Regions from separate parts of the Peribacillus sp. 05N428 genome, predicted to be linked through region 1. Evidence: riboswitches for the same ligand, from Rfam matches in the RefSeq annotation. Region 1 holds a riboswitch; each other region holds the start of a gene.

Region 1 (7,876 bases):
ATTGATGCCGCAGCAAGGCACGATCTATCTAGATGGAAAGGCCATTCATCAGCAATCTTCCAAAGAAGTGGCCAAGAAATTGGCCATCTTACCCCAAGCTCCGGAAGCTCCGGAGGATATAACCGTTAAAGAACTATGCTATTATGGCAGGCATCCGCACAAAGGCTTATTTTCCAGACAAACCCCAGAAGATCATAGGATTGTCGACCGTGCCTTATCAGCAACAAAAATGACGGAGTTCGCTGATCGGACATTGGATGCATTATCTGGAGGACAAAGGCAAAGAGCATGGATTTCGATGGCCTTGGTACAGGAAACCGACCTTTTACTGTTAGATGAACCGACAACCTATCTGGATTTAGCGCACCAAATTGAAATATTGGAATTACTGCGCGATTTAAACGAAACGTATGGACGCACGATTGTCATGGTTCTGCATGATTTGAATCAAGCGGCACAGTATGCCGATCATCTGATTAGCATCAAGCAGGGAAAAATCTATAAAGAGGGACCGCCTGAAACGGTATTCACAAAAGAGATGATCAAGGACGTTTTCAGACTGGAATGCTGTATTATTGAAAACCCTGTTGATCAAACGCCTCTATGCATTCCCATTGGTTTATCTCAGGATTGAAAAACTAATTCTGATAAAGTTAGAGATGCATTTAGAGTCTATCGAAGTCAAAAAAACATCAGGGGGATTTCCCATCCCCCTGATGTTTTTTTGTTCTTATTTATTTCCTGGGGCAGGTTGATCGACCCCTGTAATTCTATGTCTATGCCCATCATCTTCCGTTGTATAAAAATCATAGTAATGAACATGCATTCCATTTCCAACCGGAATGGGCGGTCCCGAATATGCCTTATAATAATGGGAATGTCCATCCTCAAATAACACATATCCTTCAGTATAATGAATATGTCCTCCCTCTTGTGATGAAATTGGCGGGGATGTTACATCTAAACATTGATGGACATGGCCGTCCGCTATGGAAGTATAATCAACAGATCCATGATTGTGATGTGGTACAAACCCAGATACAAAATCATTTTTTCCTACCTTATTCAATCTCTTCACCCCTTGTACATAATAAAAAACGTTTTATAAAACATATGCTTGGAACAACAAGATGATTCTTAACGACAAATTTATGGAAGGAGGGGTTAAAACGTGGAAAACCAGAATCATAATATAATAATTCCACAGTTAAATGTTAAAATGGAAAGACTTATATATTAAAGGAGACTACTATTTTGGAAGCCAAATGTATTACATTCTATGAGTTTGGGGATCCGCAAACGGTTTTAAAAGTTGAAAATAAATGTATTCAAAAACCTTTCGAGGGGGAAGTCCTCGTTCGGATGATCACACGTCCCATTAATCCGTCTGACTTGCTGCCCATTCGCGGTGCCTATTCCCACCGAATCCCTTTGCCTTCCATACCTGGTTATGAAGGGGTCGGCATTGTAGAAGAGGTGGGTCCAGCGGTTTCGAAAGAGCTGATAGGCAAGCGAGTTCTGCCTTTGCGCGGTGAAGGGACCTGGCAGGATTATGTTAAAACATCAGCGGAGCTGGCAATCGTCATTCCGGATTCGATTGAAGACCATATAGCAGCGCAATTATATATAAACCCGATAACTGCATGGCTTATCTGTACTGAAGTATTAACTTTGAAACCGGATGATGTATTACTCGTAAATGCTTGCGGATCTTCCATTGGCCGTATACTCGCCCAGTTATCCAAGATTCTTGGATTTAAGCTGATTGCTGTAACGAGAAACGATAAGTATACGGAAGAACTGCTTGAACTTGGTGCGTCATATGTGATCGATACATCCCGATCATCATTGCATGATACAGTGATGGAAATGACGAATGGTCGCGGTGCGAAAGCGGCCATAGATTCAGTGGGCGGCATCGATGGTTCAGAACTAGCTTTTTGTGTACGGCCTAAGGGCATCTTATTAACGATTGGCCTTTTATCAGGACAGTCTGTGAATTGGGCGGAAATTTCACAAAGGACAAAAGTGGATGTTAGAATGTTTCATCTTCGGCATTGGAATCAGCAGGCTTCCGTTCGAACTTGGCATGAAACATTTAACCTTTTGATGGGGTTCATTGCAGATGAAAAGTTGAAGTTCATGATGCCGGATTCCCACTACAGCCTTCAAGATGTTCAAGAAGCGATTATTGTCACGAGCAATAAAGGGAAGATATTTTTAAGCAGCTGATTTCGCAAAGGATAACTACTTAATTGAAGGAAGCATTCATCTTGGTGCTCTTCCAATAGGTTCCTAAGGTAAAGTGAAATGGCCCCTGATAATATGGAATTACTTGATTACCTGTAAGGTGCTAGTTTAGAATGCGGAATAGGACATGTTGATACTGATACAACTTTGGAGGAAATACTTATGAAAACAATATATGTGAATGCTACATTTTTTACGATGGACAAGGAAAACCAAATCATTGAAAACGGCATGATGATTGTACAAGATCATACCATATCCTACATCGGCCAGCATGATGAACAACAATTGGCAGATGCAGATCAAGTGGTCAACCTTGGCGGGAAATGGATCATGCCAGGCCTTGTGAATGCCCATTCGCATATTGTAATGACCCTTTTACGCGGTATCGGGGACGATATGCTGCTGAAGCCATGGCTTGAAACGAAAATATGGCCGATCGAAAGCCAGTTTACAACGGAAATCGCCTCTGTAAGTTCACAGCTAGGCATTATGGAAATGATGAAATCAGGAACCACGACATTTTCGGATATGTTCAATCCTAATGGAATAGATGCAGGTGCTGTCATGGAGACGATAGGCGAAACAGGAATGCGCGGAGCCTTTTCCTATACGATCTTCAGCTTGGGTATCGAAAAAGACCAGAAAGCGAACCTCATGGGGGCTGAGCAGTTTTCAAAAAACTATAAAGCATTTGCCGATGGCCGCCTGACTACCATGGTCGCACCGCATAGCCCATATGCCTGCACACCTGAAGCAATCATGGAAAGTGCACGAATTGCAAAAGAGAATGATTTGATGGTGCACATCCACGTATCGGAAACGGACTTTGAAATCCTCGACATCGAAAAACGTTACGGATCCCGTCCTGTCGAGCACCTTCGCCGTCTAGGCCTGTTCGATCAGCCTACCGTCATGGCACATGGAGTGGTCCTTAATGATGAAGAGCGGGCGATCCTAAAACAGCATGATGTTCGCGTTGCCCATAATCCAATCAGTAACCTGAAGCTCGGATCTGGGATAGCAGATGTTGTCAGCCTTCTTGATGCAGGCATTAAAGTGGGAGTGGCAACAGATGGCGTCGCCTCCAATAATAACTTCGATATGTTCGAAGAAATGAGGACAGCCGCATTACTGCAAAAAGGAATGTATAAGGATGCCACAAAATTCCCTGCACAAACAGCACTCGCCATGGCCACAAGAATGGGTGCCGAAGCGATAGGCATGGGTCACACAGGATCACTGGAAGCTGGTAAAAAAGCAGATTTCATCACCATTTACCCATATAACAAAGAACACCTGCAGCCACTGAGTGAAGCCTATTCGCACCTGCTTTATGCAGCACGCGGAAATGACGTATGTGATGTTTACATCGATGGCAAAATGGTCGTGAAAGATGGCCGCTGCTTAACGATCGATGAAGAAAAAGTAATCGCCGAAACCAATCGTCTGCAAGGAACCCTATCACGATAACACTGATGGGAGAACAACCGGATGCCCAAAGAAAGGAGCTGCCATTTGCAGCTCCTTTTTTTTATGGGTTGCGGGAGTAAATATTTAGAGGTAAAAAAGGAATGGCCGCTAGTATTGTGGAATAAATGGTTTACTTAGAAATCTGTTGTGAGTCCAGTTACGAAGTAAGCCAGCTAAAAATAGTAATATAATGGGGACGGCAAAAACGGTTAAAAACGAGAAAATGCCGCTGACCGCAAGATGAGCCAACTGCTAATCAGCAAGCAGCTGGATAAAAAAACTTAAATCGCATGGTTCATGAATTACTGAAAATCTACGTATTAATTATTCACGATTTTCCTATTTCGTTTCTTCGAGGGAAATGGTTGAAAAAGGAGGACAAGATGAATGGACAGGGAATCTTAATTATTAAAAGAGCATTTGTATCAGCTGGAGGAGAAATTGTTAAAATCTGAAGTTCGTACATCTCCAGAAGTGCTTTCATCCTTATTGAAAGATGATTTCTTTGAGTTCGGCAGTTCGGGTAACATATGGTCAAAAAGCGATTTTATGGGGCAAGAGGGAGCCGGAGCGGTGAACATGACATTAAGTCAATTTGAGATGCATCCATTGTCTGATGATACCGTGCTAACTACATACCGGATTTTTGATGAAGATAAGCTGGAACATACCTTAAGAAGTTCAATCTGGAAATGTGCGAATGGAAGATGGCAAATGTTTTTTCATCAAGGTACAAAAACAAAAGGGCTCCTTTAAGCTTTTTTTTTATGAAAAAGAAAGTTTTTAAATTTTGAAAGGTACATGAGTTTTCCTAGCATGAAAACTATTTCACTAAAATGATAGGGGTGGATGAAGTTGATCTTTCGGACCATTGATACGGACAAAGATAAAGATACTATCATTAATTTCCGGAAAGATTCCTTTGTTGTAAGTTTTGGAACTGATGCTGGTTTTGGAGATGAACATGCCTATCTGCAACGAATGGAAGAAAGGGTCCGCAAATTTCCGGATGGACAGGTGATCATTGAAAAGGACCAAGAACCGATTGGACAAATGGAACTTCAAATTCGGGAGTATGAAGGAACTGAAATTGGCTATGTGAATCTATTTTATCTTATTCCCGAATACCGCAGTAAAGGCCTTGGCAAGGAATTGGTTCGCTACGCAGAAAACTTTTTCAGGCAATTTAATGTAACCGAATATCATCTAAGGGTTTCTCCGGATAATCAAAGGGCGATTTCTTTATATACGAATTCAGGCATGGTGAAGATAAGGGAAGAAAATGAAAAATACCCTGTATGGAGAATGAGTAAATCATTATATTAATATAATTAAAAAGTATCGATTCACTATACTGTGAAACTATTTATAGCGATGAAAAATATGGTTGACTTTAGCGAAATTAGAATATATAGTGAAGGACATAATTAAATATAACGTTAATTCTTATCAAGAGATGTGGAGGGACTTGGCCCTATGATACCTCGGCAGCGGGTTTTTACTTTTGTAAAAATACTGTGCTAATTCCAACGGACGAAAGTTTGAAAGATAAGAAGGAGCTTTTCTTAGATAATTAATTTAAGAGTTTACTCTTTTTTATGTCTAAAAGAGGCCTCTTCTGTCTGATGACGGAAGAGGCCTCTTTTGTTTATTCAAAATGTATATGGTTATTTGGAGAATTGGTGCAGTTACTCGTGAATTTTGCAGTTTTACTCGTGAATTTCGAAAATTTAACCCTATCATTATGAAGCGTTGCAAAGCTCTTCTCTCTGGATAAGGAATTCGTACAAATAAACAGCATGGGGGGAGATTGGATGATTGAGTTTCAAGGTGTTAAAAAGGTTTATCAAACAAAGAAACAGACTGTCGAGGCTTTGAAGGGCATTGATTTGACAGTGGAAAAGGGGGATATATTCGGGGTAGTCGGTTATAGCGGGGCCGGAAAGAGTACGTTGATCAGGTTGGTCAATTTGCTTGAACATCCTTCAGATGGTTCGGTGGTTGTTGGGGGCAAGGATTTAACCAAATTAAGCCCGAAGGAATTACGGGCAGAAAAGAAAAAAATCGGGATGATCTTTCAGCATTTCAACTTACTAAACTCAAAAACTGTTTTTGATAATATTGCCATGCCGCTGGTTTTATCGGGAACTCCAGCTAAGGAAATCAAAGAACGTGTAGGCGAGCTATTGGAGTTCGTTGGCTTATCGAGCAAAGCAAAGAGTTATCCGGAACAATTATCCGGCGGGCAAAAGCAGCGGATCGGCATTGCGAGGGCGTTGGCTACGAATCCATCGATCTTATTGTGTGATGAAGCTACGTCGGCATTGGATCCACAAACAACGAGTGCAGTTCTGCAGCTCTTAAAAAAAATTAATAAAGAATACAATATCACCATTTTGCTAATCACTCATGAGATGTCTGTCATTCGGGAAATTTGCAATAAGGTAGCGGTCATGGAGGGCGGCTGCGTTGTTGAACAAGGTTCGGTTTTCGAAGTTTTTGCCAAGCCGCAAACGGATATTGCAAAAAACTTCGTGAGAACGGTCATACATGACGAAATTCCACAAAGTTTCTTAAAAAGCATAGGGTCCCATATCCCGATTATTTGGAAAATTAATTTTATTGGAACTACTTCGGGTACTCCTTTACTTTCAACCATCTCGAAGAAATATGATGTTCATTTAAGTGTCTTATCAGCCAATATTTCTGAAATCCAGGAAACTCCTTTCGGGAATTTGATCATCGAAGTGACGGGGAGCAAAAATGAGGTCGACAAGGCTTATCAATATATTAAAGATGAGGGGATTCTCGTCCAGGAGGTGCAAGTATAAATGGGTAATACGCTTTGGGGAATGGAAATAACGGCAGAGCAGCTGTCGACAGCTTTCGGTGACACACTTTATATGGTAGCCATCTCATTGATATTTTCCGGATTGATCGGGCTTCCGCTCGGTATCCTGCTTGTCATTACAAGAAAGGGTCACATCCTGGAGAATAAATGGATTTTTAATGTATTGAACCCGATCATCAATATCCTGCGGTCCGTTCCTTTCATCATCTTGCTTGTAGCACTCATTCCGTTTACAAGAATGATTGTCGGCAGTGCGATCGGAACGAATGCGGCCATTGTTCCGCTTATCTTTTACGCGGCTCCTTATATTGCCCGGCTTGTGGAAAACTCACTGTTGGAAGTGGACAAAGGGATCATCGAGGCAGCTCAGGCGATGGGGGCGACAACATGGCAAATCATTTACCACTTTTTGATTCCCGAGGGACTTAGCTCGTTGATCCTGACATTTACAACAGCGACAATCGGGCTTGTTGGATCTACGGCGATGGCAGGTGCCGTCGGTGCAGGCGGGGTCGGGGATTTAGCCTTGGCTTACGGTTATCAAAGGTTCGATACGATGACGATGATTGTCACAGTAGCGGCACTCGTGATCATCGTTCAATTATTGCAATCCACCGGGAATTTTGTTTCAAGAAAAATCAGAAGAAGATAAAACTAACAGGAGGCAGGAAAAATGAAAAAAATCTTATTAACGATCATGGTATTGGCATTGGCCATCGTGGCTTCAGCATGCGGGAATGAAGAGGGTGCATCAGGGAGTTCGGGTGATGTGAAAACAGTGAAAGTCGGTGTCAGCAGCGGGGATACGAGAACATGGGAATACATTGTCGACTTGGCGAAAGAGGACGGACTTAATATCGAACTGGTCACTTTCAATGATTATATCCAACCGAACCTTGCGTTAAGCGAAGGTGAAATTGATGCCAATTCATTCCAGACCGTCGCCTATTTCGATGAATTCGTTCAAGATCAAAATCTGAAATTGGAGGCCATCGGGTCGACTGTCATTGCACCTATGGGCCTTTATTCGAAAAAACATAAAAGTCTCAAAGATCTTCCGGATGGTGCTACGGTAGCCGTTCCGAATGAAGCAACAAACTTTGGCCGTGCACTGCTCCTGCTTCAGGAAGCTGGATTGATTACATTGAAAGAAGAATTCAATGGATCGGGATCATTGGAAATCATTAAGGAAAATCCGAAAAACTTGAAAATCCAGCCTGTTGCTGCCGGCAATACACCGCGTCTATTGGATGATGCCGATGCTTCAGCCATCAATAATAACTTTGCCGTCGAAGCAGGCCT
Region 2 (7,876 bases), on a different contig from region 1:
AAGCTTTCAAGGCAAACTGCATTTCCTTCGTGAATAGGGTGCAGGAAATCTACGGAATCAGTTGATGCCGTAACGACGTTGCTTCGCGCATGACGCATGGCTGATATAGCCGCTACATCATCAATGTATGCCATTAATTTGCCTCCGAACATCGTACCAATATTATTTGTATCCGGCGGGAGGACAAGGCTTGTTTTTATGACCAAAGAGTCCCGGCAATTTTTTGTTTCTTCCATGGTGACTGCACTCCTTTATGTCTGATTTCTCACTAGTTCACTTTATCGAATTCTTACCTGTAAAGCAATTCACATGCTTATTTTCCTGCTATTAGTCAAAATTATGCGGCTTATAATGAAGCCAACCACTTTCACTGCCCTTTTGGCTGCTTGCCTTGCTGCAGCTCATGCAGACTTAAGCCAAATGTCATTTGTAAATGCGGATAATCCTTGAACCCTGCCCAATCCCCTCCCCAATCGAAACCTAACCCTTTAGCGATTGTAACGACTTCCATCCAATCCGACTTTCCATTATCGTTACCGTCATAACTCATATCCCAAATGGCCTCGCCTTCTTTGTTAAGGAGGGCAAAATCTATCGCCAAACCGAAATTATGCAGCGACTCGCCACCTCTTGCATTCGTTACGATGTTGCCCGGGTCTGATCGGCCCTTTTCATAGAGTTCATTTTGCTCGGCTAAAGACCGGAATCCGGCCGTAATGATTACCGGGATGCCTTTGTCCTTAGCCAGTTGAATGAGCTCGTCTTTTTTTTCGGCGACGATCGGATTCAGCTCGTCAGTCAGTTCGATTTCGTCTAGATCAGGCGGAAGCATATACTTGAACAAGAGCCACAGCAGCAATCCGAAAAAGCCCAATACCAAACATGTCCTTACCCAAGTGGCTTTCACTTAAAAAATCCTTCCCTTTACGAAAATATCTGTCTAAAATGAAAAACTCAACCAAAGACGGATGAGTTTTTCTTCTATTATAACTTTGCTTTTAATTCTTCAATTTGCAATAAATGCCGTTTTTCATGCAGTCCCACGAACGGAATCCATTGCTTCAGGCTTAAATCTTTGAACAAAGGATGCGGAAAAGACTTTTGTTCGAGATCAATTTCCTTTGCATGGTCAACGACATGTACAAAAGCTTTTCGGGATTCGGACAACTTCTCCTTAACTTCACTCAAAGTTTGGTATGATTCCGACGGAGTGACAAATGGCGGGGCCTCGACCTTCACTTCACGATTTAACGTAAGTTCTATCGGTTTATCCACAGCAGCAATGCTTTCATCGCTCTTCAATTTATCGGAAATGCTCTTTGTTATGGCGCTCTCCATTAAATATAAATGATCCAAAACCTGGATGATGCTCCATCTTCCTGTTTCAGGTTGGGCGTTCAGCTGTTCATCCGATAGTCCGTTGACCGCATTTAAAAGTTCTTCCCTGATTTTTTCATTTTCATTCATTTTAGCACCTCCTCTTATCAGCCTCGCTAATCTCCTTTAATTATTCCATGTCCTATAGGAAAGTGTAAAATAATAATACTTTTTGACAGAACGAACCGATTAAAAGTTGTCTATTTTTCGAAAAGCTCTATGATAGTCATAAAGGCAAAAATCATCTAGGACAGTAAAATAGGAGTGATCGTTATGAGTGGAGGACATATTCCATTCAGCCACAAAGGGCGCAGTGCAATACATGCAATACCCTCAAAAGGAAGCATATGGTTGATGCTTAAACAAATGTTCAACCGGGTCCCATCGAAATGGAAGTTTTGCTCTTTGGTTTTATGTATCATGCTTTTCATTTCATTGCTTGAGTTCTCCATCCCCCAATTGACACAGTTTACGATTGATAAAATCATTCCCGAAAAAAGATATGACTCGTTGATCTGGATTGGTGCAGGAATTCTTTGTGCTGCAATCTTATTGGCTATACTGAACTACTTTAACAGCTATATCGTTTCCAAGGTCGGTCAAAAGGCCATCATGGATATACGTAATAGCATGTATGAACATATTCAAACACTGGATATGAAATTCTTTGATAAAAACCGGACTGGTGACTTAATGTCGCGGTTGACCAATGATGTCAATTTACTGCAGCAGCTCATCTCTTCGAGCATGCTTCAAGTGTTGACTGACACGGTGACCTTCATTGCCGTAGCGGTATATATGCTTTTCATTAACTGGAAGCTTACCATTGTCCTTCTAATTACATTCCCTTTCATGTTCTATATCACAAGGGTATTCGGGAAACGCATCAGGATGTCATTTATGTCTGTGCAAAGTTCCGCAGGAGATGTCAGCAACCAGTTACAGGATTCGATTTCAGGAATGCGGCTCATTCAATCTTTTACAAATGAAGAATTCGAATCAAGACGGTTTGCGGAGCGTAATCAGGAAAATATGACTGCAAACCTTAAGTCCGTTCGGCTGCGTTCCATGTTCGGGCCGATTATTGATTTATTGAACAATATCGGTCTTGTAGCAGTCATTGTGTTCGGTGCTTGGCAAGTGATGGAAGGTGAATTCACAATAGGATTAATCGTGGCCTTTCTAGCCTATTTGAGGTTGCTGCAGAGTCCCGTTCGCAATTTTAGCCGGGTAATCAGCATTGTCCAGCAATCAGCCGCCGCCTTTGAGCGGATAACTGAAATATTGGAAACCCAACCTGAAATAAGTGACAAGGGAAATGCCATAGAACTCCCTGCCATAAAAAAGAAAATTGAGTTTAAAAGTGTTGATTTTGCTTATGATGAGACTGTTCCTGTTCTCGGCAATCTAAATCTGACCATGAAAGCTGGTCAAGTAACCGCTTTGGTCGGCTCCTCCGGCGCAAAGAAAATCGACCATCACGAGCCTACTGATCCGATTTTATGATCCGCAAAATGGAACGATTAAAATGGATGGACATAATATCAAAGATGTGTCACTGAAATCATTACGGGGACAAATGGGAATTGTTTCTCAGGATATCATTCTATTCAATGGTTCTATCCGTGATAACATCGTATATGGCAAACTTAATGCTACAGATGATGAAATCATCGAATCCGCCAAAGCTGCAAATGCGCATGACTTTATCAGTGCCTTTCCTGATGGTTATGATTCTCAGATCGGGGAGCGCGGAGTCAAGCTTTCAGGCGGACAAAAACAGCGCATTGCCATTGCCAGGGCACTTTTGAAAAATCCGCAAATCATCATTCTCGATGAAGCAACGGCGGCCTTGGATACAGAATCTGAACATTTGATCCAGCAAGCCTTGTCACGTTTAATGAAAAAACGGACTTCAATAGTCATTGCACATCGTTTATCGACCATTCATGACGCCGATCAAATCATCGTTATGGAAAAAGGGCAGGTTCTTGAAAAAGGAACACATGACCAGTTAATGCAAAACAACGGCCGATACAAGCAGCTCCATGACTTACAGTTCCCTCAACTAAGCGATATCAACTACCTAGCAACTTAGCAGGCAAACATGCACAGAAAGCCTTTCTGTGCATGTTTGGTTTCATTTGAAGTCATAACTTTCCAAAACCCGATTCGCAATGAGCTGATACCCTTTTTCATTCGGATGTAACTTATCACTGAAATACTTTGTTTTCTTTTCATCTTCAAAAAGATCATTTGTAGGAATGAATAACATCCGTTCACCTTTATCGGCTAATCCCTTTATTGACTCGTTATAATCGCGAATGTGCTTTTCAAGTTTTTGATTGTCTTTAATTGGGTTATATAGTCCTACTACCAGAATATCCGCTTTATCGTTTGCCTCTATCAGTGTTGATGTAATTTTTTTCAGATGGTTGATATATTCCCGTTTACCCTCATTGATTTTTCGGTCACTTATTTTCTCCAAGTTCCCGCCATTACTATTGATCAAGTCATTCGTTCCAATAAAAACAATGAAAGTATCGGCTTCATCAAGTTTCGTTTTAATGCGGTAATCATCTAGCTGTTTCATCACCCCATCCGTTTCCTGGCCTTTAATACCGTAATTCCAAAAACTCACTTTTTGCTCCGATTGCGGATTATTCAATTCATCCTCAAGGCCATCTATATATCCTTCCCCGTCCTTATCCCCTTTTCCATAGGTTAATGAATCTCCAAAAGCCATGACCCTTTGCACATCTTCCGACTCCGAGGCCTGAAATTCATATGCAGCAAAACATATAACCAGTACGATAATCAATATACCTGCCAATTTTTTCATTTGGTTCTCCTCTTGTCTTTTTACTAGAAGTATTTAATCTTTTTCATACCCAAAAAATCTGCAGTACTAACATAAAAAAGAATTGTCAGATAAAGAATAAAGAGTGTATGATAATATAAAACTTTCAATGGAAACGGGATTACCCTTCATTCTGGAGATTGAATAAATGATAGTTAGGAGTTTAAATCATGGAAGAACACATAGAGTTTAGAGAGGCAGAACTATCTGATCTACCCAGAATTGTTGAAATATATAATTCGACAATTGCTTCAAGAATGGTCACGGCAGATACGGAACCTGTATCCGTCCAATCGAGGGTTAAATGGTTTGAGGAACATCATTCAGAAAGTAGACCGCTATATATCATTACTATAGAAGGGAAAACCGCTGGATGGATGAGCTTTCAATCCTTTTATGGCCGACCGGCATATAATTCCACTGCCGAAATCAGTATTTACATTGATGATTATTTCCGGGGAAAAGGAATTGGACAAATTTCGATTCGAAAGGCAATTGAATTGAGTCCAAAATTAGGCGTTAAGACTTTATTGGGTTTCATTTTCGCCCATAATACACCAAGCCTTAAGCTTTTTTCCAAATTCGGGTTTGAAGAATGGGCACATTTACCTCAAGTTGCCGAGATGGATGGCATTGAGCGGGATTTGATCATTCTAGGTAAACGTGTCGATATTTAATATATAATTCTTTAGAGCTATTGCCTTGAGCAGTAGCTTTTTCAGATTAATACAGGTCGAATTGCTAATTTAAAAATACCTATATGCTTCTTGAAGGGAAAAATATTCAGAATCTCTTTTACTTGCTAACGTATTCAATAGCGTATCCAATTCTTGACTGGCTTGTACAGTCAGCAGACTTGTTAAGCCGTAAATCGCTCCCAACTTTATCATTTCCTGTCTCTTCTCTTCTACTTTTTCTATAGTTACCTTACGGCAAGGCATCATAGTCACCTCCCATTTATTCAATATTTTTACACTTTCATCATAATGAAACCACTAGTTAAAATCAACTATTTTTCAGAAATTAAATGTGTTATTTTATAGGTCAAATGTGACAAAACACCTATTTTGTTATTTAATTATGTATAATTTGTGTCGTTTTCTAATAAACGCAAAAAAAGCATCCACTAGTGTAGACTGCGAATGCTTACATCATATCCCTTATCCAAAAATCCAAATATTGTATTCCGTTTACTATGTCATCCATTCAGAAGGTGACTCGTTATTAGGTCTATTTATAACAATCTTATATTCATCTTCAAGTACTTTTAATGGGGCATCATAAAGGTGCCTTTCATCAGAGGTTTTGTATACTCCATTGGCCAATAGCTCTTCAATGAGTTTTGCCTTCCTCTGTTCAATCCTCTTAAATAATTCTGCCATGTAAATGGCTCCTTTCCCAGTCGTCCTAGTGCCTGCTTCTAGTTAGCTAAACTTTATCAACTTGTTTGATTTCACCAAATTATATATACCTTTTCTAGTATGTCACTAAACGTTATTTCCCAAAAATAAAAGCCCCTTCTAATTTAAGAAGAGGCTGACAGTGTCCGTACGGCTCTTCTTATCTTCCAAGCATATGCTTGTTGGATTTAGCACAGTTCCCTAAACGGGTCCGCTGCCGAGGTTTCTTAGGGCCAAGTCCCTCCACCTCTCTGGATAAGAATTCGATATATAATGATGTAGAAATGATTCTAACCTAATAATCTTCAAAAGTCAATTACCTGGTTCTCCCTTTTTTCCTGGACATAAAGTGATTCCTCTTTCAAATACGGGTTGCATTTTCTTGTCTTTCTGATATGATGTCAGTAATTACATACAATTCACACCACTAGGGGAGTCTTTTTTAAGACTGAGATGGAATTAGTTCCGGACCCTTTGAACCTGAACCGGCTCATACCGGCGGAGGGAAGTGGATGATATCGTCCATTTTACAGACTATATCCATCTACCCCGTTCCGTATTCAGGAACGGGGTTTTTTATTCAACAAAAGGAGCCATTCTATAGGAGGATGAACAATGGAGAATACAAAATTAGAAACATTCAGTGATAGACTGCATGCACGGGCAAAAGAGATTTGGAAAAGGAACCATTCACATCCCTTTGTCCAGGCAATTGGAAACGGTACACTTCCTGAAAAGAAATTTGCCTATTACCTGAAGCAGGACTATGTCTATCTCATGGATTATTCCAAGCTCTTTGCTTTAGGTGTCATCAAAGCCCATAACATCGAAACCATGGCAAAATTTGCGAGCATTTTAAATGAAACCCTTCAAGTGGAAATGGATATTCATCGGCATTATGCTTCCGAATTCGGGATCAGCTCCAAGGAATTGGAAAGTACAGAACCTACTCCAACCACTCTAGCCTATACAGGTTACATGCTAAATGCAGCTCAGCATGGGACTTTGGCAGACTTGATCGCCTGTCTCCTGCCCTGCGCTTGGGATTATTATGAAATCGGTTTGCTATTAAAAGAACAAAATGGAGCAGCACTGGAAAACAATCGCTACGCAGATTGGATAAGGTCCTATTCATCTCCTGAATTCGGGGAAGCACACAAGTGGCTGATCACTTTGTTGGAAGAATTGACGGAAGGCATGCCTGAAAAGGAACTTCTTAGATTAGAAAAGCACTTTTTGGTTACTTCCCGATATGAATATTTATTCTGGGACATGGTTCAAAATGAGCAGGATTGGCCTCTGTAGGTGGTTGACATGAGGATGAATCCTATCAAGAAACTGACATTGACAGCCATGATCACGGCTTTAACGACGCTGACCAGTTCATTTATTTTCATCCCTGCAGGATTTGCAAAAATCTTTCCTATTCAACATCTGGCAAATGTCCTGACGGCGGTTCTATTGGGGCCTACATATGCTGTGACACAAGCTTTTTTAGTTTCCATCATTAGAAACATGTCTGGTACCGGTTCAATTTTCGCCTTTCCCGGCAGCATGATTGGTGCACTTTTGGCCGCCATCCTTTATCGAAAAACACAAAGCTTAAAATTCGCCTGTTTAGGGGAAGTGATCGGGACCGGCATTCTCGGTTCCCTGGCCTGTTATCCGCTTGCAACCCTCCTATTGGGAGAAAAAGCTGCTCTTTTTGGTTTTTTACCGGCTTTTATGTTCAGTTCATTCGCAGGGGCGATTTTAGCTTTCATATTACTTAAAATACTGCTAAAAAATAATTATATGAAGGGGTTTTTTTATGAAAACAGCATTAACGATCGCAGGCTCTGATTCAGGGGGCGGTGCTGGAATACAAGCGGATTTAAAAACATTTTCTGCACATGGTGTATTTGGAATGTCTGCCATCACAGCCGTAACCGCCCAAAACACAATGGAAGTCCGTTCTGTACAGCCCATTGAAACAGCTATCATATCGGATCAAATTGCAGCTATCTTTGAAGATATTCCTGTCGATGCAGTAAAAATAGGCATGCTTGGATCTAAAGAAATCGTGGAAACGGTCGCTGCGTCCCTTAAAACCTTCATGCCTGCCATCGTTATCCTTGACCCTGTCATGATTTCCAAAAGCGGCCACCATTTGCTCGACGAAAAGGCCGTCTCTGCCTTAAAAACGGAATTGCTTCCGCTTGCAACTCTTGTAACACCCAATGTACCAGAAGCGGAAGTA
Region 3 (7,876 bases), on a different contig from region 1:
ACGGTATTAATAGCGGAATCCTGAATTGATTTCCGATTTCATGCCCCTTAAAGCAAGGACAATTCCCCCGATTGCAGCAAATAAAGCTGAAATAGATAGATATTAACTGATATCCCGGAAAGTCTAGCCGCTTCCTTATTTCCCCCAATCTAAAAAGGAATCAATCACATCTCTTACAAATTCCCATTCCAGGCGCTTTTGTTTAAAGCCTTCTTCACCCACTGATGTAAGTCTGTAATATTTTCTTCACGAACAATTTTTGGCTAATTCAAAGCCGTACATATCCCTCCTATGTAAAAGTGACAGGATGAGCGGGTCTATCTGACCTTTTAAGTTTCCCTTATTAACATCTTCCTCATATTGGAATTTACAGATTGTTTTTTTAGTTATACCTGATTTAACACTCTCCTTTAGGTAAGTACCTATACTAAAAGTGCATACTTACGTACTTGCAGAGTGCAATTTATACTTAAAATAAATAATAATTAAGGAGGAGAAATCTTTGAAAACTCTTGTTATCGTAGCACACCCCAGTCTAGAAACATCCCTCATAAATAAGCGATGGGTAGAAGCGCTAAGGAAATATCCGGAAAAGTATACAGTACACGAATTGTATAAGGTTTACCCTGACGGAAACATTAATGCGGAAAAAGAACAGCAATTAATCGAATCGCATAGTAATCTTGTTTTACAGTTCCCTTTTTATTGGTTTAATTGTCCGCCTCTCCTAAAAAGATGGCTTGACGATGTTTTTACTTATGGTTGGGCTTATGGTTCAAATGGAGGGGATAAATTAAAGAATCGCAAAGCTGCTTTAGCTGTATCTGCCGGAATTAACAAAGAGGATTATAGTGAAGAAGGAAGATATCGCTATACACTTGAACATTTATTATCTCCCTTTGAAACTACCTTCCTTTACTGCAATGCAGATTATCGTTCATTCTTTGCGTTTTATGGTGCTGAAAATGAGCCATCCGTGAGCGAATTGGAAAAAAGCGCACAAGATTATTTGAATTTTGTCGATAACCTTTAATAGGCAGTTCATTAAAGAAGTATTTCCTTGTCAGGGAAATACTTCTTTTGATTTAATCAAAATAGCTACACCTACTGCTGTTTAGTCTCCTGAACTGGCAAACTGTTTTTCTCTCCCCACTCGCACATCATATTTAACAATGGGATGAGAGATAGACCACGTTCAGATAATGAATATTCTACTTTTGGAGGTATTTGGGGAAATTCCTTGCGTATGATAAGGCCGTCTGCCTCCAACTCTTTTAACATGATGCTTAGCGTTTTAAAGGAAATGGTACCGATACTTCGCTTCAGCTGATTATGACGCATGACCTTATTTTCAGACAGCCAATACATTATGATCATTTTATATTTGCCGCCTATCAAGGACAGCGTATATCCAAAGCCAGTTTCATTCGGTTTCACACCTGCCGGAACACAGGTTTCGCGCATAAGTCTACACTCTCCTTTAGATAAGTATATGATATGAATGTTCATACTTTACAATAGATCATTATCAATCTTATTAAAAGGTAAATAAGGTTCCTATAAAAATTACAATTGCGGTCAATCTTTATACTCCAACAATGAGGGTTCAAAAAGTGCTCCTGCCACCATTTTAGCGTAAGTAAAATGATGACGATCTCCTTAACCCATCCCTTTTTAAAAAGGAAAAATCCTGTTGCATTACAACAGGATTTTTTTTGGATTTTTGTAGAGTAACGCAACGAATACATTTTACTGTTTTTGCTTGTAATAGGTTACCGCGAGCGCAAGGGCCAGCACTGTTCCTTTGACGATATCCATCGCGTAATACGGAACGGACATCATGATCAGCCCATTTTGAAGGATTCCGATCAGGACTGCACCGATGAAGGTTCCAAAGGCATTCGGTTTTCCCGCTCCTAAAACGGAGGAACCAATGAAGGCTGCTGCAACGGCATCCATTAAATAGGGGGATCCTGAATTGATTTCCGATGTCATGACCCTTGAAGCAAGGACAATTCCCCCGATTGCAGCAAATAGAGCTGAAATCAGATAGGCAAGTATTTTGTATTTATTAACCGATATCCCGGAAAGTCTCGCTGCTTCCTTATTCCCCCCAATAATGTACATATAACGACCGTGCTTCGTATAAGTCAAAAAGATATGGGTCGCTATCACAATGACGGCCATGATCAGGATTATCCATGGTACTTGGCCAATTTTGGCGAAAAACGGGCTGATCAGTCCTGTTGCGAATGTCCCGTCGGGCATGACCATATTTTGCGAAACCGTGGCCCCTTTTGTATAAGTAAGGGCAATTCCCTGAATAATGAACATGGTAGCCAATGTCATCAGCATGTCGGGAATTCTTAATTTAACGATCATGAATGAATTCAAAGCCCCTACGAAAAGTGAGGCACCGACCGCAGCTAATATGGCGATGAATGTATCCTGGGAAAACCAGACAAACATCGAGATGACGATGGCATTGGCCAATGATGCGACGGAGCCCACGGAAAGGTCGAAGCCATCCACGGTCAGTGATATCGTAATGCCGATCGCAATAATGGTCACGATTGAAATGGAACGCAGGATGTTTATCAGGTTAGACGTTTGGATGAAAGATGGATTGGATACGGCGAAAATTCCAATCAGAATGATAATCGTCAATATTGTGCCGTATTTATAGAAAAAGTCGAATAGTTCCACCTTTTTCTTCGCTTTCGCTGTCTGTGTAACAGGAATGGGTATGCTCATCCTATTTACCTCCTGTTGAATAGAATAGTAGTTCTTCTTCATTCGTTTTGCTTGTTTCTAATTCGATGACAGTGCTCCCGTCATATAACACATAGGTCCGGTTCGTAATGCCAATGATTTCGGAAACCTCGGAGGATGCATAAATGATCGCTTTTCCATTCCTTGCAAGCTTTGCAATCAATTCGAATATATCCTTCTTGGCTCCGACATCGACCCCTTTCGTTGGTTCATCGAATATGTATACATCCGCATCTGCCATAAGCCATTTTCCAATGGCAACTTTTTGCTGGTTACCACCGGATAGGTTTTCGACCTTCACTTCCCCTGAAGGAGTTTTAATGCCGAGAATTGCGATTATTTCCTTCGCCTTTTCCTTTTCCGCCTTACGATCGACGACACTGAATGTTTTGCAGAATTTGCCGAGACTGGCTGCAGTCAAGTTTGCCGAGACTGATTCCTGTACAAGGACCCCTTCTTTCCTGCGTTCCTCAGGTACAAGTGCCAGCCCGCTTTTTACTGCTTCATGCGGTGATTTCAGAGAAAGCTTTCGACCATTCAGGATGACTTCACCCGCTGTGATGGACGTATGACCGAAAAGGGTTTTACACAGCTCCGTTTTCCCAGCCCCGACCAACCCAGCCAAGCCGATTATCTCTCCTGCTTTAATATTCAAACTGACATTCTTAACTTTCTCGGCATCTGACAATCCGTTCACTTCCAGAATTACGTCTCCAATCGAAGCATTCACTTCAGGAAACTGTTCATCCATGGTTTTCCCGAGCATGTTCTCTACCACTTCGGTACGGGTTATGTCCTCGATTTTTCGACAAGTGACACGCTCCCCATTCCTCATGATCGTAATTTCCTCACAGATTTCAAAAATCTCAGGCAGACGATGTGAAATGAAAATGATTGCCACGCCTTTTTGCTTTAACTCATTTACAATTCGAAAAAGTTCCGTCGTCTCCGTATGACTTAACGGAGCAGTTGGCTCGTCGAGAATCAGGAATTTGCATTCTGTCGAAACGGCTCTTGCTATCAGGACCATCTGTTTTTCAGCCAAGGTAAGGTCTCTAACCAGCTTTTTCGAAGGGACATGAATTTTCATATCTTCAAGAATAGAAGTGGCTTTGTTGTGCAGTTCTTTCCATTGTACCCTTTGTTTTTTTCCCATGTTTTGGACCATATCATTCAACATTACATTTTCCCCAACTGTTAAATAAGGGATGAGGGCGGTATCCACTTCCTGATAAACTATTTGAATGCCCTGTCCCTGAGCAGCTTTTGGCGAGCGGATATCCCACTTCATCCCATCAATAAAAATGTCACCTGAATAATGAACATGGGCTCCCGATAAAACTTTCATTAACGTCGATTTCCCTGCTCCGTTTGCACCGACCAATGCGTGGGCTGTTCCTGATTGTACGGAAAAATCAACATCACTCAGCGCCTTCACCCCCGGAAATTCAATCGAAATCTTCTTCATTTCTAGTTGCTTGCCCATGTCCATTCCCCCTTATAGAACAGACACTCCCTTCGCTGGAAAGAGAGTGTCTCTTTTTATTTTTTATAATGATCTTTCAAAACCTTCATCCAATCTTCTTCAAATTCCGTCGATACCCCCCAGCCATCGACAATATCAGACAGGTTTGCCATGTTTACCGCTTCTTTTGAAGCTTGGATTTGCTTTTGCGAAATAAGTGATGCCTCCAAATCATATGTTTGCGGCGTTTCTTCGCCAGCTAATTTTTTAGCCAATATCCTCATATTCACTGCACCGATCAACTTGGGATCGACTGCTGCCGTGTAGGACCATGAGCTATCAGCCGATTGGATCTCCTGGAGATCTGCGTTCGAAACATCAATTCCATATATCTTTACTTCATCGCGGCCCGCTTCTTTAATCGCCCGGGCTGCACCGATAGCAAAGGCATCCCATGTTGCGAAAATGGCATCCAATTTACCTTTAGGGTATTTATTCAGCATTGCGGCTACAGCATTTTGTGTCTGCACCGAAGTATCAGCGGATGCCACTCCGAATCTTTCGACTTCTTTAATCCCAGGATTTTCTTTTAATTTTTCCTGATATACTGCATTTCTTCTTACCATTGGAGGAAAACCATCCACCCAAAGATATGCAATTGCCGCTTCACCTTTCTGTTCTTTTATCAGTTTATCGAAAGCCAGTGTTGCCAGCGCTTCATCATCTTGTGAAGTTAATGTCACGCCCTCTATTTTAGATAGATCGCTTATTGAATCGAATGTGACAACGCTTTTACCTGCATCAACCAACTTCTGAACGTCATTTACAGTTGCAGCATCATCACCATGTGAAATGATATAGCCGTCGTAATCTTCCTCCAAAGCCTGTGCTATCGCATCATGGAATTTAGCCGTATCACCATTGGCTGTGTACGTATCGACTTGAAACCCCAGTGCTTCTCCTTCTTCTTTCGCCCCCGCCAGGTATTGGGCAGTATGATCATCACCGCCAATTTTACGGATCACCTTGATTTTGGCTCCATCGCCATCAGCAAATCTCTCCGGGACATTTTCAAATGATACTTTTTCTTCTTTCTTCGATTCTGTGGAACTCTGCCCTGCAGTGCAACCCGTTAAAAGCAAAGCCGAAGCGATGGCAGAAATGAATATCCCTTTAATAGACCTTCTCATCTTGTTTCCCTCCATGTTTTCTCATTAGTCTTATCAGTTAAGTCGGTGTAAATCCCAAAATAAAAACCTCTCTAATATAGAGAGGTTTAATCGGCTGTTTTGCAGACTTGTCCCTCTCTTATCTGTCAAAACATTTCTGTTTTGCAGGATTTAGCACCAATTCCTAATGGAACGGTTGCTGGGCATCTTAGGGCCAGTCCCTCCGCCACTCTTGATAAGAGATATATTGTGTTACGTTTTCGTAATTATCACTTTATAGGGATATAGTCGTAAAGTCAATAGATTTTTGAATATTTGAAATGTTTCCCGTTATTTTTATTTTCTTTGAAGCTGGGCTAGACGCTTTTTCTCGATTTTTTCAAGCCTCTCCAACTGCCTTAATTTCACTTCGAACAACGTGATCGGATCACGGTAAACCTCAGGATTTTCTTTCATATGCTCCAATGCAGCCTGGTAGTCTTTTATTTCAGTCTGCGTCTGCTCTATCGTTTTTTGAAGTAAGGCAAATGAACTGCGATAGAAAAGTGAGATGTCCCGATCCAGTGATTTTTCAAACAATCCAAATTGGGTTAGGAAACGTTCCGTGATCATTTCGGCAACATCCAGGTAATCTTCACTTTCCAGGTATTTCTTGTAACGATTGTACATATTGGCCTTATTTTGCGGTATCGCCCCAAATAGCTTCCCTGCTCCTTTAAGCAGCAATTGTGATGGAGTCCTGCGCAAAAGGATATTAACGTTTTCGATGCGGATACTGCTTGTCATCCGGTCGGCATCACGGCGCCAGTCATCCAATACCCTGAAGTCACCTGCCAGTGTAATCCGTTCTTCTTTGTATAATTCATTGAATCCGGCACTCATCTCATCCATGAACTGCTGGCTTTGTGAGAACTCCATTTGGGAACTGGCAATCCAGTCTTGAAGAGAACGGTAATATTGAGGCATGATCTTGTCAGAAATGAAGTTTTGAATCCGCTCATTCATTTCCTGGTTTAACTGTACATGGACCTGACTGAAATCACTGCTTTCCGTTAACGATTTAGAGCAATCCCTCAGTAATTCAGGAATTTTTGAATAAAGCTGACTTTTCACTTCGTCCTTAAGCGAACGATACGACCTTATGATATTTTCACTTTTTTCTTTTTCCAGATCAGCCAGTTGATTGACCGCTCCATTCAGTTTGACTTCCATCTGCTCATTCCAAGAGATGGAATGCTCGCATTTCCGCTCATTGGCTGCCCGTTTTTCTAATAGATAAGATAAAGTTTTACGAATGAATGCCAGGATTTTTTCAGATCTTCTTTCCTTCCAATTATCATCTTGATAATTCGATTGAAGGAAGGCTGAAAGGTCCTTCAATTGCTGCCTGCTGTCATAATGTTTGGAGAAAGCGAACACTTTCGCATTCGGGAAATATGCATTCACTTTATCCCATGTTTCGTCTTCCATCCGGACTGCGACCTGATCACTGTATATCGTATCCATTTTATTTAATAGGAAATGGATCGGCAGTTTCGGAGCCATCATTTGAATTTCCAATAACAGATCCCTTTCGCTGCCGGTGAAAGGAGCCCGGGCGTCAAGAACGAACATCAGGCCATCACTGCCATGTAAATAGCCTTGGAAATCGGATTCCACGCTTTGTTCCCCATTGAACCCCGGTGTATCCAATAACCGCAGATGATTATTTCTTAGGTAGTCACTGATGATTGTCACATCGACAATAGTCCCGCGCTGACGGCGTGTTTCATCCAAATCAGTTAGCTCCTCGACAACTTTGCTATCTGTATCGGTAATTTCAAGGATTTCCAAATCATCCCCGTCTTTGACACTGACTAGGGAAGAATGGTCCTCAGCAGCAATGCTCTCGCCAACGATTGACTGAATAAAGGATGTCTTGCCATTTCCTGTACTTCCTGCAAGAAGGAGATTGAAATTCCTGGTATCCTTAAGCCCCTCCACCATCCATTTAAGCTTATTGCCAACCCTTAAATCATTATCTTCAGCCCACTGGATAATGGAATTGAACAGTTTCTCTCCCGCTTCCAGTCCGCCTCCCAATTTAGGCGATTTCGAAAGCAGGCTCTCTGCATCCTGAATGACCAGCGCATTGACCGTATCCGGGAAGATTTCATTCCAGGACAACGTGGATGCCGCCGCAAACAGCGAAAGCTCCCCGTCTGCGATTTTGAGCCAGTTTTCCAGCAACCTTGGCACGACAGGACTTAATTCTTTGATTAGATGCGTTCCTTCTAACAGACCTGCATATGCATCCCTGTAATAGACGGAAAGCTCATCCCATACATCCGCATGGTTCAATTCGATGGTATCTATCAAATTATTAATCACTCTTAACCATTCGAAATAAGAATCCGTATATTTATAATTTTTCCAAAGGGCAACCGTCATTTTCTCGAAACGTTCCTGGTCGCGTGTGTATAGCGAACCA
Region 4 (7,876 bases), on a different contig from region 1:
AGAAAGCGGCGAACCGAATCATACAGAAGATGCGAAATGATATATTTAGGCATATTTCCCGTTTGCCGATACGTTATTTCGATAATATGCCAGCGGGTAAAGTTGTAGCCAGGGTCACTAATGATACGGAAGCTATCCGGGAATTATATGTAACCGTGCTCGCCAACTTCTTCTCGAGTACCATTAATATTTTCGGCGTTCTAATTGCTTTGTTTATTCTGGATCCACGAGTCGGTACCATTGGCCTTCTACTTATTCCGATCATCGTTATCTGGACGATGGTATACCGTAAATTCGCCTCGAAATATAATCACATCATTCGGGAACGGGTCAGCGATATTAATGGAATGATCAATGAATCCATTTCTGGTATGAGCATCATTCAGGCATTTGGACGTGAAAAGGAGACGAAGCAATCTTTTGAAAATCTGAACCGGGAGCATTTTTCCTATCAAAATAAAATGCTCCATTTGAACTCGTTGACGGGTGGAAACTTGATTGGCGTCATTAAGGTTTTGGCGCTGATGGCCTTCGTCTGGTATTTTGGCGGTATTTCCCTTACAGCGGGTTCGGCCATTTCCTTAGGGATGATGTATGCAATTGTTGATTTGATCAGCCGCCTGCTACATCCGCTTCACGGAATCGTTAATCAGTTCGCTAATCTTGAACAGGCGCTTGTTGCAGGGGAGAGGACGTTCAGCTTATTGGATGAGAAGGGATTGGCAGTCAGCGATGAAAACATATCCAGATACAAAGGAAACGTACAATTCGAAAATGTTTCTTTTGGTTATAAGGATAAAGAATATGTGTTAAGGGACATTTCCTTCTCCGCTAAACAGGGGGAAACGGTCGCTTTAGTTGGCCACACCGGTTCAGGAAAAAGCTCCATAATGAATTTATTGTTCCGCTTTTATGACAGCAGTGAAGGAAAGATCAAAATCGATGGCAGAAATATATTGGATATCCCCCATCAGACGCTTAGGGAGCATATGGGGATCGTCCTTCAGGACCCCTATTTATTTACTGGCACCATCGCCTCCAATATCAGTCTCAATCATAAAGGCATCACAAGGGAAATGGTTGAAAAAGCATTAAGAGATGTCGGGGGGGACAAAGTGCTGAAGCATCTTCCTTTAGGGCTTGACGAACCCGTGATCGAAAAAGGCGGAACGCTGTCTTCCGGACAGCGTCAGCTAATCTCTTTTGCCCGTGCCCTCGCATTCAATCCGGCCATATTGATCTTGGATGAAGCGACAGCAAGCATCGACACCGAAACCGAGGCAATTATCCAGGAGGGAATGGAAGTGCTGAAAAAAGGGAGAACGACCTTCATCATTGCACATAGGCTTTCCACGATAAAAAATGCCGACCAAATTCTTGTACTGGAAAAAGGGCGGATTGCTGAGCAAGGTACACATGAGGAATTAATGGAACTGAAAGGGAAGTACTATCAAATGTATGAACTGCAGGCAGGTCCGCATAAAGGCATGGCTGGCTGAACACAATTGAATAAGGGTGGATCATCTAGATTAAAATATAATGAAGGTACCGACTTTTGGTACCTTCAAGCATAATGATTGATAATAGTAATCATTACGTTTAAGATATACCTATACTGACGATGAGGTGATAATAGTGAAACAAGAAATTCATCCCGATTATCAACAAGTGGTATTCATGGATACCAACAGTGGGTATAAATTTTTGACAGGCTCCACTAAGACGTCCAATGAAACGATCGTTTGGGAAGACGGCCAAACATATCCCTTATTAAAAGTGGAAATCAGCTCGGATACGCACCCTTATTATACAGGAAAGCAGAAGTTTGCTGAAAAAGGCGGACGGGTGGATCGCTTCCTGGATAAATATAATATGAAGAAATGAGAGTCAGGCCATCGGGAAATCGATGGTCTTCTTTTATTGATGGAATAAAAAAGGTGCCCATAAAATATGAGGCACCCATTACTTTAATCATTTTGCAGCAATTGCTTCCCCTTTGGCAATATTGACGAGGGCAGCTTCGAAGTCCTTGATTAAATCGTCCGGATTTTCCAGTCCGACAGAGAGGCGGAGCAAGCTATTCGTGATGCCTCGCTTTTCCCTTTCATCAGCAGGCATGGCCGCATGGGACATTTTGGCCGGGTAGGATAATATGGATTCTACCGCTCCCAGGCTTACGGCAAAAACAGGGAGCTCGACAGTGTTCACGAAGGAACGGAAGATTTCCTCACTTTCCAATTCAAATGAAAGGACCGCCCCCGCTCCGAGTGACTGGCCTTTCTGGATGGCGTGCTGTGGATGATCGGCTAGGCCGGGATAATACACTTTTTTCACCAAGGGCTGCTCCTTTAAGTAGGCTGCAATCTTTTCTGCCCCTTTTTGTGAATGTTCCATTCTAACTGACAAGGTTTTCAAGCCTCTCATTACGAGCCACGCATCCTGGACACCAAGGACCGCTCCAAAGGAGTTTTGAAGCGAACCGAGTCTTGCCGCCAATTCCGGATCTTTCACGACCGCAAGCCCAGCTACCACATCACTATGGCCGGATAAAAACTTCGTCGCGCTATGAAGGACAACATCAGCGCCCAGATTCAGCGGTTTTTGCAATGCGGGCGTCAAGAATGTATTATCAACAAAACTTAAGGCACCAGCTTTTTTTGCGATATCACATACAGCTTGAATATCGGTCACTTTAAGTAACGGATTTGAAGGCGTTTCAATGTATATGGCCCTGGTATTTGGCTGAACCGCCGCTTTGACACTTTCAAGGTCCGTCATGTCAACGAAGGTATGCTCAATATTGAAACGGTTCAATACGCTTGTGACCATCCTGAACGTTCCGCCATACACATCTTCGGAAATGACGATATGGTCTCCGGCAGACAATAGGAGGAAGGCTGTTGAAATGGCAGCCATACCTGATGAAAAGGCAAAGCCGTGAGTGCCTTCCTCTAGATCGGCAATGATATCTTCAAGTGCCTCGCGAGTTGGGTTCCCGCTTCTGCTGTAGTCATATTTGCCGAATTGATCGATATCGGATTGATGGAAAGTCGATGCATGCTGAATGGGGACGCTCACACCGCCCGTTACCGGATCGAATTTATGTTGATTATGAAGTAATTTCGTTTCAAAGCTAAAATCATGATCTGTCATCGTAGTGCCTCCCTTTTTACATGTGCGAATGCTTGCTGCAAGTCACCAATCAAATCGTCGCTATCTTCGATGCCAACGGAGAAGCGGAGCAATCGATTACAAACCCCGTTTGCCATTCTGACTTCAAGCGGTATATCGGCATGTGTTTGTGTGGCAGGATAGGTGATGAAGCTTTCGACCCCTCCAAGGCTTTCTGCAAAGGAAATTAATGAGAGCGATTGTAAAAATGGGTTGACCGCCGCTTCATCAATGATGCGGAAAGAAATCATGCCGCCTCGGCCTGGATACAATACGTCCGTAACACAATCATGCTCCGATAAGTAATCTACAAGTATCTTGGCATTCTTTTCATGACGCTCCATCCGCAATGCCAGGGTTTTCATTCCGCGCATCAACAGCCAAGAATCAAATGGGCTCAAGACAGCTCCAGTGCCATTATGATGGAAGGCCAGTGCATCACATAACTCAGCGCCGCTAGCAACGATCAGTCCGGCGAGCACATCATTATGACCACCGAGATACTTGGTTGCACTGTGGATCACAATATCCGCTCCAAGCAAGATGGGTTGTTGAATAAGAGGCGTGTAAAAAGTGTTATCAACGATTAGCAATAAATTATATCGTTTAGCCAATGCGGCAACGGCGCTAATATCCGTTTGCTGCATAAGAGGGTTAGTGGGAGTTTCGATGAAGATGGCTTTCGTGTGAGGAGTGATGGCTTTTTCGATATCCTCCAAACAACAAGTGTTTACATAGTCACACTGCAATCCCCATTTTTTAAAACCTTGTTCTAACAGCCGATATGTACCGCCATAAAGATCTTCACTGACAATCCACGCATCACCAGATTTAAAAAGGGCGAGTATAGTGGAGATGGCGGCCATTCCTGAACTGCAGGCATAGCCTTGGTCTCCTTTTTCCAGATCGGCGATGGATCGCTCCAATAGCTGGCGGGTAGGGTTACCTGTCCTTGTGTAGTCGAATCCCGTCGATTGACCGATTCCTTCGTGGCGAAAAGCTGTTGAAAAGTATACCGGCGGATTGACTGTTCCTGTCGCCGTTTCACTGCGATTTCCTAATTGAGCAAGATATGTTTCAGGTTTATACATGGTTTTCACTGCTCCTTTGAGTTAAATAAAATAAAAAAAAGTCTTCTTTAAGAAGAAGACTTTGATTAAGTAGTGACGAGTCATTCTTCTTATCTTCCAAGTTCATAAACTTGTGGAATTAGCACCTTTTCATTGGTTTGAAACAAATGAAGGTTGCTGAGGTGTCATCGGGCCATTCCCTCTACCTCTCTCGATAAGAGTTTAGATTATTCAATTTCTTTTGAATTTACTATATATACAAAATACTGTCAAGGACATTTTGGGAGTGATGATGTGTTGGTGTTCATGGCCAGGTCAATTGAAGCCTAGCGGTGCCTACACTTTATGTGTCAAAAAAGAATATCCAAATTTTCATCTAAATATGAATGGCCTAGGATTTTTCAGAAATATGGAAAGGGTCAGCGGGATATTTTTGCTTTAAAATAATAAAGTTTGTACAATGTATGGAGAGAAAGAATAATCCGACATTATTCATTTCATATGCAAAAATTCTTCAATGAATAGTGCAAACTTAGGAGGAGAACACATGGAATACAGAATCGAACGAGATACGATGGGTGAAGTGAAAGTTCCTGCTGATAAATATTGGGGAGCACAAACTGAGAGAAGCCGTAACAATTTCAAAATCGGTAACGAAAAAATGCCGATTGAATTGGTTCGTGCATTTGCATACGTTAAACAAGCTGCTGCAAAGGTGAACTTTGATCTTGGTGATCTTTCCGAAGTTAAAAAGAACGCCATCGTCAAGATTTGCGGCGAAATCCTTGAAGGTACGCTTGATGAACATTTCCCGCTTGTAGTTTGGCAAACGGGAAGCGGTACGCAAAGTAATATGAATGTGAATGAAGTGGTCGCGAACAAAGGGAATGAATGGTTAAAAGAAAATGGTGAATCGGAAATCCTTCACCCGAATGATGATGTTAACAAGGCACAAAGCTCAAATGATACTTTCCCGACTGCCATGCATATTGCAGCCTTTATGGAAGTCGCTGAAAAATTGGTTCCTGCCATCAAAGCACTTCGTGATACATTCGATACAAAAGAAAAAGAATTTTGGGATGTCGTGAAAATCGGCCGGACACATCTTCAAGATGCTACACCCTTAACATTAGGACAAGAAATTTCCGGTTGGAAAGCGATGCTCGATAAAGATTTGGCGATGATTGAGGAAAGCAGCCAAAAACTATTGAACCTTGCTTTAGGCGGAACGGCTGTAGGAACCGGAATCAATACAAAGAAAGAATTCCCGGGACTTTCTGCCAAACAAATTGCAGCGGATACAGGATATCCTTTTGTCACATCTGATAATAAGTTCCATGCATTGACTAGCCATAACGAAATCGTCTACGCACACGGTGCTTTGAAAGCATTGGCGGCGGATTTAATGAAAATTGCGAACGATGTCAGATGGCTTGCAAGCGGACCGAGAAGCGGAATCGGAGAAATTGCCATTCCGGAAAACGAGCCGGGCAGCTCCATCATGCCAGGTAAAGTCAATCCGACCCAAAGTGAAGCGCTTACCATGATTGCGACACAAATCGTGGGTAACGATGCTACAATTGGCTTTGCAGCAAGCCAAGGTAACTTTGAATTGAATGTGTTCAAACCAGTCATCATCTATAACTTCCTGCAAACGGTCAAATTATTGACGGAAGGCATTCATTCCTTCAACGATAATTGTGCGGTTGGCATCACTGCAAATGAAGATAAGATTAAAGAAAATGTAGAGCGTTCCCTTATGCTGGTAACAGCATTGAACCCGCATATCGGTTATGAAAAAGCAGCCAAGATTGCCAAAACTGCCTTCAAGGACAACTCCACGTTAAAAGAAGCGGCATTGAAACTGGAGTTCCTTACGGAAGATGAATTCAAAGCATGGGTCGATCCTGCTAACATGGTTAATAAATAATTGGATGGAAGTACCCTCCCTCTAGCATTAGGGAGGGTGTTTCCATGTGTTAAAATACTGGAATCGACAAATACTGAAATCATAAGTATCTGGAACAGGAGGAAAAACAATGTCTATATGCCCGCTTTGCAACGGTCTAAGAAAAATTCATGTAGATTGCCCGGAATGCGGCAGTGAACTTGAGGATAAAGGGAAATTCATGGATTATGCTGATGATTACAGTGCTTATATGGATATCGACATACTTAAAGAAAACGACGGATACCCTCAATCCCTTCAAAAAGGGCAATGCCCCCATCTCATGAAATGCCCTGAATGCGGACATGATGAAGTGGTATTGGTCCAGGAATGAATCGCCCTTTATTTTAATAAACGTAAAAAGACCCATAATGAATGGGTCTTTTCATGTTTAATTGGCAGATAACTTCATGCTTTCCTGCATCTGTTCATCTTCTTCAACTAAAATGCGATGTTCTGTCCCTTTATCAAAAAAGTGCGCTTTATTCATGTCGAGCGCAAGTTCGATCTTTTCGCCTGCCTGGATAATGTTATTGGCATCGACCCTTGCAACGAAGTCCTGCCCCTCTAAAGTGGAGTAGAGCATGATCTCCGCGCCCATGAGTTCGGCTACATCAATTTGGGTCGTGAATGTAGTGTTAGGGGACTCCGTGAAATAAGCTCCTTCATTATGGAAATCTTCCGGACGGATGCCAAGGATTACTTCTTTTCCGACATATCCTTGATCACGTAGCATTTTCATCTTAAATTCAGGTATTTCAAGCGTTTGTTCGCCTATTTTGATTGTGCCTTCTTTTAATGTTCCGGTAAAGAAGTTCATGGCAGGCGATCCGATAAAGCCGCCGACAAACACGTTTATTGGTTTCTCATAAACATCCTTTGGAGCACCGACCTGTTGGATGATACCATCTTTCATTACAACAAGACGTGTCGCCATGGTCATTGCCTCTGTTTGGTCATGTGTGACATATATCGTTGTGGTGTCGAGCCGTTTATGCAGTTTAGCTATTTCCGCGCGCATTTGAACCCGCAGTTTTGCGTCGAGATTGGATAATGGCTCATCCATCAAGAAAACTTTTGCGTCCCTTACAATTGCACGGCCAAGTGCAACACGCTGGCGCTGACCACCTGAAAGCGCTTTAGGTTTCCTGTTTAGCAGCTCTTCAAGTCCGAGAATCCTTGCCGCTTCATTTACTCTTTGCTTGATTTCAGCTTTTGGCGTTTTCCTGAGCTTTAATCCGAATGCCATATTGTCAAATACAGACATATGAGGATATAAGGCATAGTTCTGGAAAACCATCGCAATATCGCGATCTTTAGGGGGGACATCATTGACTCGCTTGCCGTCTATGTATAAATCCCCTTGGGAAATGTCTTCCAGTCCGGCAATCATCCTTAATGTCGTTGATTTACCGCAACCTGAAGGTCCCACAAAAACGATGAATTCCTTATCGGCAACACGAAGGTTGAAGTCTTTAACAGCCGTCACCTTTTTATCATAAATCTTGAATATATGATCTAACACTAACTCTGCCATGAAAAATCCCCCTTTTAAACTCTTAGATTACTTGTACCAATTAGCTATAGTCTAAGCTATAGGTTTTGAAAAAAGTATGGGCATATTGCACAAAAAAGTGCTTACATTGGAAATTAATCATTCAGTAAAAGTATCAAGTATGCAGTAAGG

Evidence for each region. A riboswitch is a leader RNA that binds a small molecule or an ion and turns the genes downstream of it on or off. The one in region 1 is predicted to bind S-adenosylmethionine.
Region 2: it holds a riboswitch for S-adenosylmethionine, as region 1 does, so the genes downstream of both, AC1DIV_RS19220 (Fur-regulated basic protein FbpA) here and AC1DIV_RS20635 (methionine ABC transporter ATP-binding protein) in region 1, are expected to answer to the same signal.
Region 3: it holds a riboswitch for S-adenosylmethionine, as region 1 does, so the genes downstream of both, AC1DIV_RS12145 (sugar ABC transporter substrate-binding protein) here and AC1DIV_RS20635 (methionine ABC transporter ATP-binding protein) in region 1, are expected to answer to the same signal.
Region 4: it holds a riboswitch for S-adenosylmethionine, as region 1 does, so the genes downstream of both, AC1DIV_RS13500 (methionine biosynthesis PLP-dependent protein) here and AC1DIV_RS20635 (methionine ABC transporter ATP-binding protein) in region 1, are expected to answer to the same signal.

What each region holds. Positions count from the first base shown of each region.
Region 1 covers NZ_JBFTMS010000026.1:12,809-20,684, reverse strand. Annotated here, with positions in the region: gene AC1DIV_RS20665 (ABC transporter ATP-binding protein) at 1-634, shown strand, start outside; gene AC1DIV_RS20660 (YmaF family protein) at 731-1,069, opposite strand; gene AC1DIV_RS20655 (zinc-dependent alcohol dehydrogenase family protein) at 1,255-2,232, shown strand; gene AC1DIV_RS20650 (amidohydrolase family protein) at 2,413-3,723, shown strand; gene AC1DIV_RS20645 (nuclear transport factor 2 family protein) at 4,144-4,479, shown strand; gene AC1DIV_RS20640 (GNAT family N-acetyltransferase) at 4,573-5,049, shown strand; SAM riboswitch class I at 5,167-5,278, shown strand; gene AC1DIV_RS20635 (methionine ABC transporter ATP-binding protein) at 5,538-6,554, shown strand; gene AC1DIV_RS20630 (methionine ABC transporter permease) at 6,576-7,226, shown strand; gene AC1DIV_RS20625 (MetQ/NlpA family ABC transporter substrate-binding protein) at 7,248-7,876, shown strand, end outside.
Region 2 covers NZ_JBFTMS010000023.1:12,174-20,049, reverse strand. Annotated here, with positions in the region: gene AC1DIV_RS19260 (acyl-CoA thioesterase) at 1-236, opposite strand, end outside; gene AC1DIV_RS19255 (M15 family metallopeptidase) at 368-832, opposite strand; gene AC1DIV_RS19250 (DinB family protein) at 985-1,467, opposite strand; gene AC1DIV_RS19245 (ABC transporter ATP-binding protein) at 1,651-2,883, shown strand; gene AC1DIV_RS19240 (ABC transporter ATP-binding protein) at 2,906-3,475, shown strand; gene AC1DIV_RS19235 (DUF459 domain-containing protein) at 3,518-4,219, opposite strand; gene AC1DIV_RS19230 (GNAT family N-acetyltransferase) at 4,408-4,914, shown strand; gene AC1DIV_RS19225 (aspartyl-phosphate phosphatase Spo0E family protein) at 4,984-5,181, opposite strand; gene AC1DIV_RS19220 (Fur-regulated basic protein FbpA) at 5,431-5,619, opposite strand; SAM riboswitch class I at 5,795-5,899, opposite strand; TPP riboswitch at 6,057-6,161, shown strand; gene tenA (thiaminase II) at 6,253-6,942, shown strand; gene thiW (energy coupling factor transporter S component ThiW) at 6,958-7,479, shown strand; gene thiD (bifunctional hydroxymethylpyrimidine kinase/phosphomethylpyrimidine kinase) at 7,448-7,876, shown strand, end outside.
Region 3 covers NZ_JBFTMS010000010.1:98,508-106,383, reverse strand. Annotated here, with positions in the region: partial or broken gene AC1DIV_RS12170 (ABC transporter permease) at 1-149, opposite strand, end outside; gene AC1DIV_RS12165 (NAD(P)H-dependent oxidoreductase) at 503-1,033, shown strand; gene AC1DIV_RS12160 (winged helix-turn-helix transcriptional regulator) at 1,105-1,464, opposite strand; gene AC1DIV_RS12155 (ABC transporter permease) at 1,750-2,754, opposite strand; gene AC1DIV_RS12150 (sugar ABC transporter ATP-binding protein) at 2,756-4,258, opposite strand; gene AC1DIV_RS12145 (sugar ABC transporter substrate-binding protein) at 4,315-5,427, opposite strand; SAM riboswitch class I at 5,543-5,648, opposite strand; gene AC1DIV_RS12140 (GTP-binding protein) at 5,743-7,876, opposite strand, start outside.
Region 4 covers NZ_JBFTMS010000012.1:46,922-54,797, reverse strand. Annotated here, with positions in the region: gene AC1DIV_RS13515 (ABC transporter ATP-binding protein) at 1-1,499, shown strand, start outside; gene AC1DIV_RS13510 (type B 50S ribosomal protein L31) at 1,636-1,884, shown strand; gene metC (cystathionine beta-lyase) at 1,972-3,153, opposite strand; gene AC1DIV_RS13500 (methionine biosynthesis PLP-dependent protein) at 3,150-4,262, opposite strand; SAM riboswitch class I at 4,349-4,462, opposite strand; gene fumC (class II fumarate hydratase) at 4,789-6,171, shown strand; gene AC1DIV_RS13490 (hypothetical protein) at 6,281-6,523, shown strand; gene AC1DIV_RS13485 (ABC transporter ATP-binding protein) at 6,581-7,726, opposite strand; gene AC1DIV_RS13480 (PucR family transcriptional regulator) at 7,840-7,876, opposite strand, start outside.